DNA from 2 places in the Clostridium sp. genome. Region 2 is predicted to be linked to the other one. Evidence: riboswitches for the same ligand, from Rfam matches in the RefSeq annotation. Region 2 holds a riboswitch; the other holds the start of a gene.
The links. Region 2 has a riboswitch for S-adenosylmethionine ahead of nifH (nitrogenase iron protein). Riboswitches for the same ligand answer to the same signal wherever they lie in the genome.
Positions count from the first base shown of each region.

Region 1: it holds a riboswitch for S-adenosylmethionine, as region 2 does, so the genes downstream of both, LKE46_RS00335 (ABC transporter substrate-binding protein) here and nifH (nitrogenase iron protein) in region 2, are expected to answer to the same signal.

Region 1 covers NZ_JAKVOI010000001.1:47,143-52,034, forward strand. Annotated here, with positions in the region: gene guaA (glutamine-hydrolyzing GMP synthase) at 1-977, shown strand, start outside; gene LKE46_RS17640 (Fic family protein) at 1,102-1,257, opposite strand; gene LKE46_RS00330 (hypothetical protein) at 1,288-1,539, opposite strand; SAM riboswitch class I at 1,742-1,846, shown strand; gene LKE46_RS00335 (ABC transporter substrate-binding protein) at 2,133-3,227, shown strand; gene LKE46_RS00340 (ABC transporter permease) at 3,243-4,025, shown strand; gene LKE46_RS00345 (ABC transporter ATP-binding protein) at 4,041-4,820, shown strand; gene LKE46_RS00350 (fumarate reductase/succinate dehydrogenase flavoprotein subunit) at 4,842-4,892, shown strand, end outside.
Region 2 covers NZ_JAKVOI010000001.1:1,097,918-1,102,809, forward strand. Annotated here, with positions in the region: gene LKE46_RS05490 (nitrogenase component 1) at 1-1,101, shown strand, start outside; gene LKE46_RS05495 (nitrogenase component 1) at 1,103-2,401, shown strand; SAM riboswitch class I at 2,482-2,587, shown strand; gene nifH (nitrogenase iron protein) at 2,768-3,586, shown strand; gene nifB (nitrogenase cofactor biosynthesis protein NifB) at 3,679-4,892, shown strand, end outside.

The DNA of each region.
Region 1 (4,892 bases), 1.1 Mb from region 2:
TGTTTACAATATGCAATCTCAAGGGTGACTGGTCCATGTCATCTTTTGTAGAAGAAAAAATCAGATCCATAAGAGAAAAGGTAAAAGATAAAAAAGTCATATGTGCCATGTCGGGTGGAGTTGATTCTTCTGTAGCTGCGGTACTTGTACATAAGGCAGTAGGCAAGCAGCTTACATGTATATTTGTAGATCATGGACTTCTCAGGAAAAATGAAGGAGATCAGGTTGAAGATGTATTTAAAAAGCAGTTTGACATGAATTTCATAAGAGTAAATGCAGGAGATAGATTTTTAGGCAAACTTGCAGGTGTAGATGATCCTGAAAAAAAGAGAAAAATAATTGGAGAAGAATTCATAAGAGTATTTGAACGGGAAGCTGAAAAGCTTGGGGATATAGCTTTTCTTGTCCAAGGTACCATATATCCGGATGTTGTAGAAAGCGGACTTGGAACTTCGGCTACTATAAAGAGCCACCACAATGTAGGAGGACTTCCGGAAAATATGAATTTTGAGCTTATTGAACCTCTCAGAGAGTTGTTCAAGGATGAGGTAAGGGCAGTAGGTGAAGAACTGGGAATACCACATAAATTAGTCTGGAGACAGCCTTTTCCAGGACCAGGCCTTGCTATAAGAGTATTGGGTGCAGTTACAGAGGAAAAGCTCGAAATAACAAGAGAGGCAGATGCAATATTTAGAGAAGAAATAGCAGAGGCAGGATTGGACGAATCAATATGGCAGTATTTTGCATGCCTTCCTAATATACGTTCGGTAGGTGTCATGGGAGATGAAAGAACTTACTGCTACACTGTTGCACTCAGGGCGGTTACATCTTCTGATGCTATGACATCGGATTGGGCCAAGATACCATATGAGGTACTTGACAAAGTATCAAGAAGGATAGTAAATGAAGTTAAAGGTGTAAACAGAATTGTCTATGACATAACGAGCAAACCTCCTTCTACTATAGAGTGGGAGTAAAATAAAAGAACGTGAAATCCAAGCAAACAAAGGGTTTTACGCTCTTTTTATTTCATGCTCAAGAACCAGTTCAGCAATAAAGTCAATAAATGGCCGGTTGTCTTTGTGAGCACGCTTCAGAAGGCTAATATATTCCTGGCGCAAGATCGGAGAAATGACAGCCAGGTAAGCCATCCTGAATAAGAGTCGCATTTATAAGCAGCCTGGAAATTCGACCGTTACCATCGATAAACGTATGAATGAAAACAAAGCGCTTATGAAGTTGGGCCGCAAACTCTATGGGATGATATTTGTTACGGTCAGAAGCCGACTACTGGAATAGCTTCTTCATTTCGCTACCGCTTGTTATTCCGGTGCCATTTTCAGCACCACACCAAGGACAATCTATACTATCACGCTCTTTTCCCCCAGGATAACCGGCGTTTGATATGGTAATGGTGAAATTTTCTAGAATCATTTTTTGGCTGAAAGCCTGTGGACTTTTCCCGGATAACCGGGCAAGCTTGGAGATGCTTATTCCAAGCTTCACACATAGAATTTTCAGCTGTTCAGATACTGACATACCAACACCTCTTTCGATATTCTGGTATATTGAAATATACTACAATAACATAGAGAAGGAATCAGACAATTGGCTATAAGATACCATTTCAGTTCAGAAAATAGCATGTTATTGATGTAACCAATATAAAAGTATTGTAAAAATGTTGTTGACAAATTATCTTAAAAGTTATATCATGTAGGAAATTGAAAAAAGAAAAAACTTCTTATCAAGAGAGGCAGAGGGACTGGCCCTATGATGCCCGGCAACCTGAATAATTTTATATTCAATGGTGCCAATTCCAGCAGGAATACCTGAAAGATGAGAAACTTAAAGGATATAACTTCCTATGGTTTCTCCAGAGGAAGTTTTTTATTCGTATTAATTTGTACTGACTAGAAAAACTAGAGGTCAAATTTAATTTATTATATAGATATTTTTATATTTTATAATAGATTAAATTTGACCTTTTTTATTCAAAAAATTAATAAATAAAACTAAAGGAGTGGTAAAAATGAAATAAAAACAAATATACTTTTAACCAAAATAGTAAAAAGTATAGAAATATAATAAAAATTAACAAAATTAATTGGGAGGAATTTAATTTGAAAAGTGTGAAGAAGATAATGTCGCAAATACTAATTTTAGTATTGGTATTAGTATTTTTTATAGGATGTTCACAAAATGGACAAAATAGCCAGAACTCTAATAATAATGGTAAAAAAGAAGTCGTAAAAATAGGAATAGGCTATCAAACAGTAACATCCCAAACTTGGGGTGCATTGATAATAAAGAATAAAAAACTTTTTGAAAAATATCTTGAAGAAAAATATCCTGATAAGGACTTTGTGGTTGATTGGTTCAATGCTCAATCGGGCCCCCCTTTAACTAATAACATGGTAGCAGGCAAACTTCAATTTGCTTTTATGGGAGATATGCCAATAATTATTAATGGTGAAAAAGGTCAATCGAGTTCAAATTATAAATCCGTATTTTTAGCTTTTGATGGAAAGGGAGAAAACGGAAAAAATCAAGCTATTTTGGTTCCTAAAAATAGTAAAATAACTTCTGTTAAGGATTTATCCGGGAAAACTGTAGCAGTTCCATTGGGATCCAGTGCGCATAGACTATTGCTCAATGAATTAGACAAGAATGGTGTAACGGATAAAGTAAATATAGTAAATCAGGATCTAACTGTTGGAATGACTAATTTGGAACAGAATAAAATAGATGCCCTTGCAGTATGGGAACCATTTACCAGCCTGATAGAAAATAAAGGAATCGGGAAAGTATTGGTAGATGGCAGTGATACTAAAGTTGATTATTTAGATGGAATTGTGGCAGATAGATCATGGGTGGAAAAGAATAAAGACTATACTGTGGCATTATTGAAAGCATTAATTGAAGCACATAAATTTATAAGGGAAAATCCAGATGAAGCAGCCAAAATATTTTCTGACGAAAGTAAATATTCATTAGAGGTCACAAAAAAAATAGTGAATAACGTAAGATTCGATCCAGTTATATACGATAAAGACGTATCTACATTGGAAGGAAGTAAAGACTTTTTAGAAAAACTTGGAAAGATCAAAAATGTCGATTTAAATGAATTTGTTGATTCTCAATATATAAAGGAAGCATACAAAGATTCGAAAATCGCATATCCCAGTGAAGAAGTCTTAAAAGGAAATTGGCAGCAGGTAAAGTAAAAGGAGAAGATAATTATGAAGCAAAACACGGCTCCTTATTTAAAAATAAAAAGATATATTTATCATATAATTTCCATAGCAGTATTTATTGTTATATGGTATATATTTGTTAAATTTAATCTAAGAAAGCCATTGATGTTTGGAAATCTGCCATCTCCCTTGGAAGTTTTGAAATCAATTAAGATAGTTTTAGTAGATAAGGTATTTTATATGCATGTTCTATATAGTAGTGCAAGAGTTATATCTGGATGTATATTAGCTCTTCCTATGGGGGTAATATTTGGTCTGTTGATAGGACTGACCAATTTTGCAAAAAATTTTATTTCACCGGTCTTTGAAATGTTGAGACCTATACCTCAAATTGCATGGATACCTATAGCAATATTGATATTCCCATCGGCTGAAGGTAGTATAATTTTTATAACATTTTTAGGTGCATTTTTTCCTATATTAATTAATACTATTGCAGGAACACAACAAGTTAATTTATCTCTTATTGATGCAGCAAGAAGTATGAATGCCACTAGATGGCAATTGATTAAGTATGTTTATTTTTCAAGTTCTGTACCTAATATTTTTACAGGACTTACTTTAGGAGTAGGTAATTCATGGATGAGTGTTATAGCTGCTGAAATGATTTCTGGTAAATATGGAATTGGATATTATACTTGGACATCTTATACTTTAATGCAATATCCTGAAACTATTGTAGGAATGATAACTATCGGTATAATAGGTACCATATGTTTCTCAGCTATAAAAATATTACAGAAAAACGTATTAAAGTGGCGCAAATGATGGTGGTGATTATAAGTGATTAAAATTAAAAATGTGTCCAAGGTATACAAATCTGATAAAAATATAAAAAATAAAGAAGTTTTAGCATTGAAAGATATTAATTTAGTTATTGAGGATAATCAATTTATCTGCCTTTTAGGTCCATCGGGATGTGGAAAAAGTACATTGTTAAGGATAATTGCAGGATTGGATTTACCTACAGAAGGAACTGTTGAAATAAATAATGAAGTTATTGACAAGCCTAACAAGGATAGTTCTATGGTATTTCAAGATTATGCTTTATTTCCATGGAAAACAGTTATAGAAAATGTGGAATTTGGTTTAAAATTGAGGAAAATTCCAAAAAATGAGGCAAAGAATAAAGCCCTTAGATATCTAAAACTTGTTAATATGGAAAAATTCAAAGATGCTTATATACATCAATTATCTGGTGGAATGAAACAAAGAGTGGCGATAGCAAGAGCACTGGTTATTGAACCTGAGATACTTTTAATGGATGAGCCTTTTGGGGCATTAGATACTTTTACAAGAATGCAATTGCAGGATGAATTGATTGATATATGCAAAAAGCGGAATTTAAGTGTTGTATTTGTCACTCATGATATTGAGGAGGCTGTATATTTGGGAGATAAAATTGCAATCATGAAGTCAAATCCCGGGAACATAAATTCCTTGATGGAAATTTCACTGGATAAGCCTAGGAATAGAATTGATAATGGCTTTGTGAATTATAGAAATTCAGTATACAAAGAATTTTCTTTGGCTAAAGATATGAAACCAGAATATAGTATATAACTTTTATTAGGAGGTAAGGTAATGAGTTTTGAGAGAATAAAAGCTGATGTATGCATTGTAGGTGGTGGTAGT
Region 2 (4,892 bases):
TATGAAAGATACAAGCCTAAAGCCATATTTGTAGGAACATCCTGTGCTTCCGGAATTATAGGTGAGGATGTAGATAGTGTAATTGAAAAATCAAGGGAGGAAATACCGGTTCCCATAGCGGCAGTGCACTGTGAAGGTTTCAGATCCAGAGTGTGGGCATCAGGTTTTGATGCATCGGATCATGCAGTCCTAACGAGTATTGTAAAACCGCCCCTACAAAAACGAAATATAATAAATTTCAAAAACTTTTATGAAAGTGCACGAAACGAAATAACCGATATATTTGCAAATTTTGGAGTAAAACCCGTGTTCCTGTATCAGAATTCAACTGTAGAGGAGCTGGAACACCTGTCAGAGTCACTTGCCACTGTATGTATATGCGGTACTCTTGGAACATACCTTGGAAACGGGCTCGAGGAGAAATATGGAGTTCCCTATATAAGGACCATAAATCCACTTGGTGTTACCGGTTTTGAAACATGGCTGAGGCAGATAGGAAAGGTAATAAAAAAGGAAAGTGAAGTTGAAAATTATATAGAAGGGGAAAGGAAAAAATATATCCCCAAAATAGAAAAGGTTAAAGAGGAGTTGAAAGGACTCCGTGCAGTTCTTGGAATGGGACCCGGCTATACCTTTGAAGTTGCGAGAGTGCTCCAGGAACTTGGAATTGAAGTAGTATGGGCGGCATCCTGGCATTATGACAGAAAACATGACAATAATAATCTTCCGCCTGCAGCCAGCTATCTGTATAAAAATTCACCTGACAATATAAAGCTGAGTGTAACTGAGCAGCAAAACTATGAAGTGCTAAATATATTGAATGAATACAAGCCGGACATATATTTTTCGAGACATCCAGGTACTACTGTGTGGGCAATAAAACAGGGTGTTCCTGCACTCTGTGTAAATGACGAGTATATGATATTTGGTTACAGAGGAACACTGAATTTTGCATATAGTGTTCTTGATACCATTAAAAATAGAAGCTTTGAGAAAAATCTTGCCTCAAGGGTAAAGCTCCCGTACACGGATTGGTGGTACAAGCAGAAAAACTCGGCATTTTTCAAAAAATACAAAGCAGAAAAGGAAAAGGTGAAGTAATATGTCAAAAATACTGGACCAGCCAAGATATAAATGTGCCATGGCTGCCATGCAGACTGTACATGGAATAACAAATGCTATTCCAATCCTGCATTCCGGCCCTGGATGCGCAGAAAAACTTGAGAGGGATTTTGGAAGCTCGGGACATTTTTCATCCCATATATTTCCCTGCACAAATATAAGTGAAAAAGAGGTAATATTCGGAGGCGAAAAAAAACTGAAAGAAACTATAGAAAATGCACTGAAGGTCGTTGATGCAGACCTGTATGTAGTTCTTACCAGCTGCAGCTCGGAAATAGTCGGAGATGATTCGGAGGAAATTGTAAAATCATTCAAGAACTCAGAAAAACCGGTTATATACGCCTCGACACCGGGATTTAAAGGGAATAATTATCTCGGACACGAGTGGGTTGTAAAGGCGATAATAGAACAGTATTTAAAACCTTCGGATAAAAAGACAAAGGGACTTGTAAATATATGGGCAGGTATTCCCCTTCATGACCCATTCTGGGCAGGAAATTTGAGAGAACTTGAGAACCTCGTTTCACAGCTTGGACTGACACCTAATACAATATTTGGATATGGAAGAGGGATAAAAAATATAGACAAGATACCGGAAGCCGAATTCAATCTTCTGGTATCGCCCTGGGTTGGAATTGAAAATATGGAACTTTTAAAGAGCAAATTTGGTACTCCATATTTCCACTACCCGGTTCTTCCCATAGGAGCTTTTGAAACTAGCAAATTTTTGAGAGCTGTAGGTGAATTTGCAGGAATAGACGGAAAAAAGGTTGAAAAAATTGTAAACAGGAATGAAGAAGAATATTATTACTATATAGAGAGATTCGCAGATGTATTTCTGGAAACCCGTGTTATGTCCAAAAGATTTGTTGTGGTTTCCGATTCGCAGTATACTCTGGCTGTGACGAAGTTTTTGATAAACGATCTTGGACTGTTTCCATCTAAGCAGTATATAATTGATGATGCACCTCTAAAATATCAAGATGACATAAAAGGATATTTTAAAGAATTAAACGATGGTATAGAAGCAGAAGTAGAGTTTACAACGGACGGCTACAAAATAGATGAGGAGATCAGAAACACGGATTATTATGGATATCCGCTGATAATAGGAAGCTCGTGGGAGAAAAAGATTGCCAGTGAGACAAAAGCACATTATATAACGATATCATGGCCTGTTTTTGAGAGGCTCATAATAAGCAGCTCCTATGTAGGCTATAATGGAGGCCTTAGGCTGTTGGAAGACATATATTCAGTGGTGCTTACTAGATTTAATTAATAAATAAATCAAAAAAAGTTAAATTTGCTATTGACAATTATATTTAAATTAAGTATGATATATACAATAATTAAATATGGATCTTATCGAGAGTGGTGGAGGGACTGGCCCTATGATGCCCGGCAACCTGAATAATGTATTGTTCAATGGTGCTAATTCCAGCAGGTTAAACCTGGAAGATGAGAAATTTTGAAAGATTTAAGTCTTATAGTTTCTCTGTAAGATTTTTTATTTTTGATTGACTAGAAAACTAGAGGTCAAATTCTACAGGATATTTATTGAATGTATCTTGTAAGAAGTTGGCCTTTTTGTTTTCTATTGATAATTTATTCTGATTTACTTTAAAATATTTAGGAGGAAAATTAAATGAGACAAGTAGCTATTTACGGAAAAGGTGGAATTGGAAAGTCCACTACAACACAGAATCTTACTGCAGGACTGGCAGAGTTGGGAAAACATGTTATGGTAGTAGGATGTGATCCGAAGGCAGATTCCACGAGGTTGCTTTTGGGAGGATTGGCTCAGAAGACAGTCCTGGATACATTGAGGGAAGAAGGAGAAGATGTCGATCTTGATGCAATATTGAAGACAGGCTTTGGAAACATAAAGTGTGTTGAATCAGGAGGACCGGAACCGGGAGTTGGATGTGCAGGAAGGGGAATAATAACTTCCATCAACATGCTTGAACAGCTTGGTGCATATACGGATGATCTTGATTATGTTTTCTACGATGTACTTGGTGATGTTGTATGCGGTGGTTTTGCAATGCCTATACGTGAAGGAAAAGCACAGGAGATATATATAGTAGCCAGCGGTGAAATGATGGCAATGTATGCGGCAAACAACATATCAAAGGGTATAAGCAAATTTGCAAATGCCGGTGGAGTAAGACTGGGAGGAATAATATGCAACAGCAGAAAGGTTGACAATGAATATGAACTGCTTGATGCATTTGCTAAAAAGCTGGGAAGCCAGTTGATATATTTCGTACCGAGGAGTCCGGAGGTTACAAAGGCAGAAATAAACAAGCAGACTGTCATACAATATGATCCTAAGGCTAAACAGGCAGATGAGTATAGATCACTAGCTAAAGCCATAGACGGAAATGACATGTTTGTAATTCCAAAACCTATGGCACAGGAGGAATTGGAATCAATAATGCTGGAACACGGTCTTATTGGATAATAAGCAATGTTATTTAGTTGATCAGAAAAACTGAAGGCTAAAGAAATTGAAATTTTCTTTAGCCTTTTTTATTAATAATTGGGAGGAAATTTATGAGTATAGAAGCAGCAAAAAATATTGACAGTAAAACACTTCAACATCCATGTTACAACTGTATTGCCCATAAGTATGCAAGAATGCATATACCGGTAGCTCCAAAATGCAATGTAAGCTGTAATTTTTGTAATAGAAAGTATGACTGTGTAAATGAGACAAGACCGGGAGTTACAAGTGAGGTCCTGACTCCTGAGGGTGCAAGAGATAGATTCAAGGTTGTGAAAGAAAAACTGAATAATTTGACTGTAGTTGGAATAGCCGGGCCGGGAGATCCACTTGCAAATTTTGAAGAGACAAAAAGGTCAATAGAACTTATAAAAGAAGTTTCTCCTAATATTACATTCTGTCTTTCAACTAATGGACTGATGCTTCCGTTTTATGCAGATGAACTTATAAAGCTTGGAGTCAGCCACATAACGATAACAATAAATGCGGTTGATCCGAAAATAGGTGGACAAATCTACAAGTTCGTAAATTATCTGGGGAAAAAATATGAAGGTGAAGAAGCAGGAAGAATATTACTTCATAATCAGCTTTCAGGATTGAAGTATATTACCCAGAAGGGAATTGTATCGAAAGTAAACATCGTTCTTATAAAAGGGATAAATGATAATCATGTACATGATATAGTTAAAATGGCAAAAGAATGTGGTGCATATATGACCAATATAATGCCGCTTATACCGGTTGAGGGAAGTGTATTTCAAGATAGACCTACTGTAAATGATTTTGAACTGAACAAGATAAGGAAGGAATGCGGTGAAGATTTGAAGCAGATGTATCACTGCAAACAGTGCAGGGCAGATGCAATAGGAACACTTGAAGATGATGTATCGGCTGAATTCAGGGGAATTGATTTGAAAGGTATAAACAAAATTGACAACAAGAAGATAAAATTCAGATTTGCAGTTGCAACTAAATCAGGTGTAAGTATAGATGAACATTTTGGACATGCAACGCAGTTATATATATATGATGCCATAAATGGAAAAACTACTTTTGTTGAAAAGAGAAATGTGGATAAGTTCTGCAGTGGAGTAGATGAATGCAGCGGACATGATGACAGAATAACGCGTATTGTAGATGCAGTAAGTGACTGTAATGCAGTTCTGGCTTTGAGGGCAGGATTTGAACCTATAAATTTACTGGGCAGCAAAGGTATAAAGTTGTTCCAGATGTATGATCAGATAGAAAAGGGCATAAAACATGC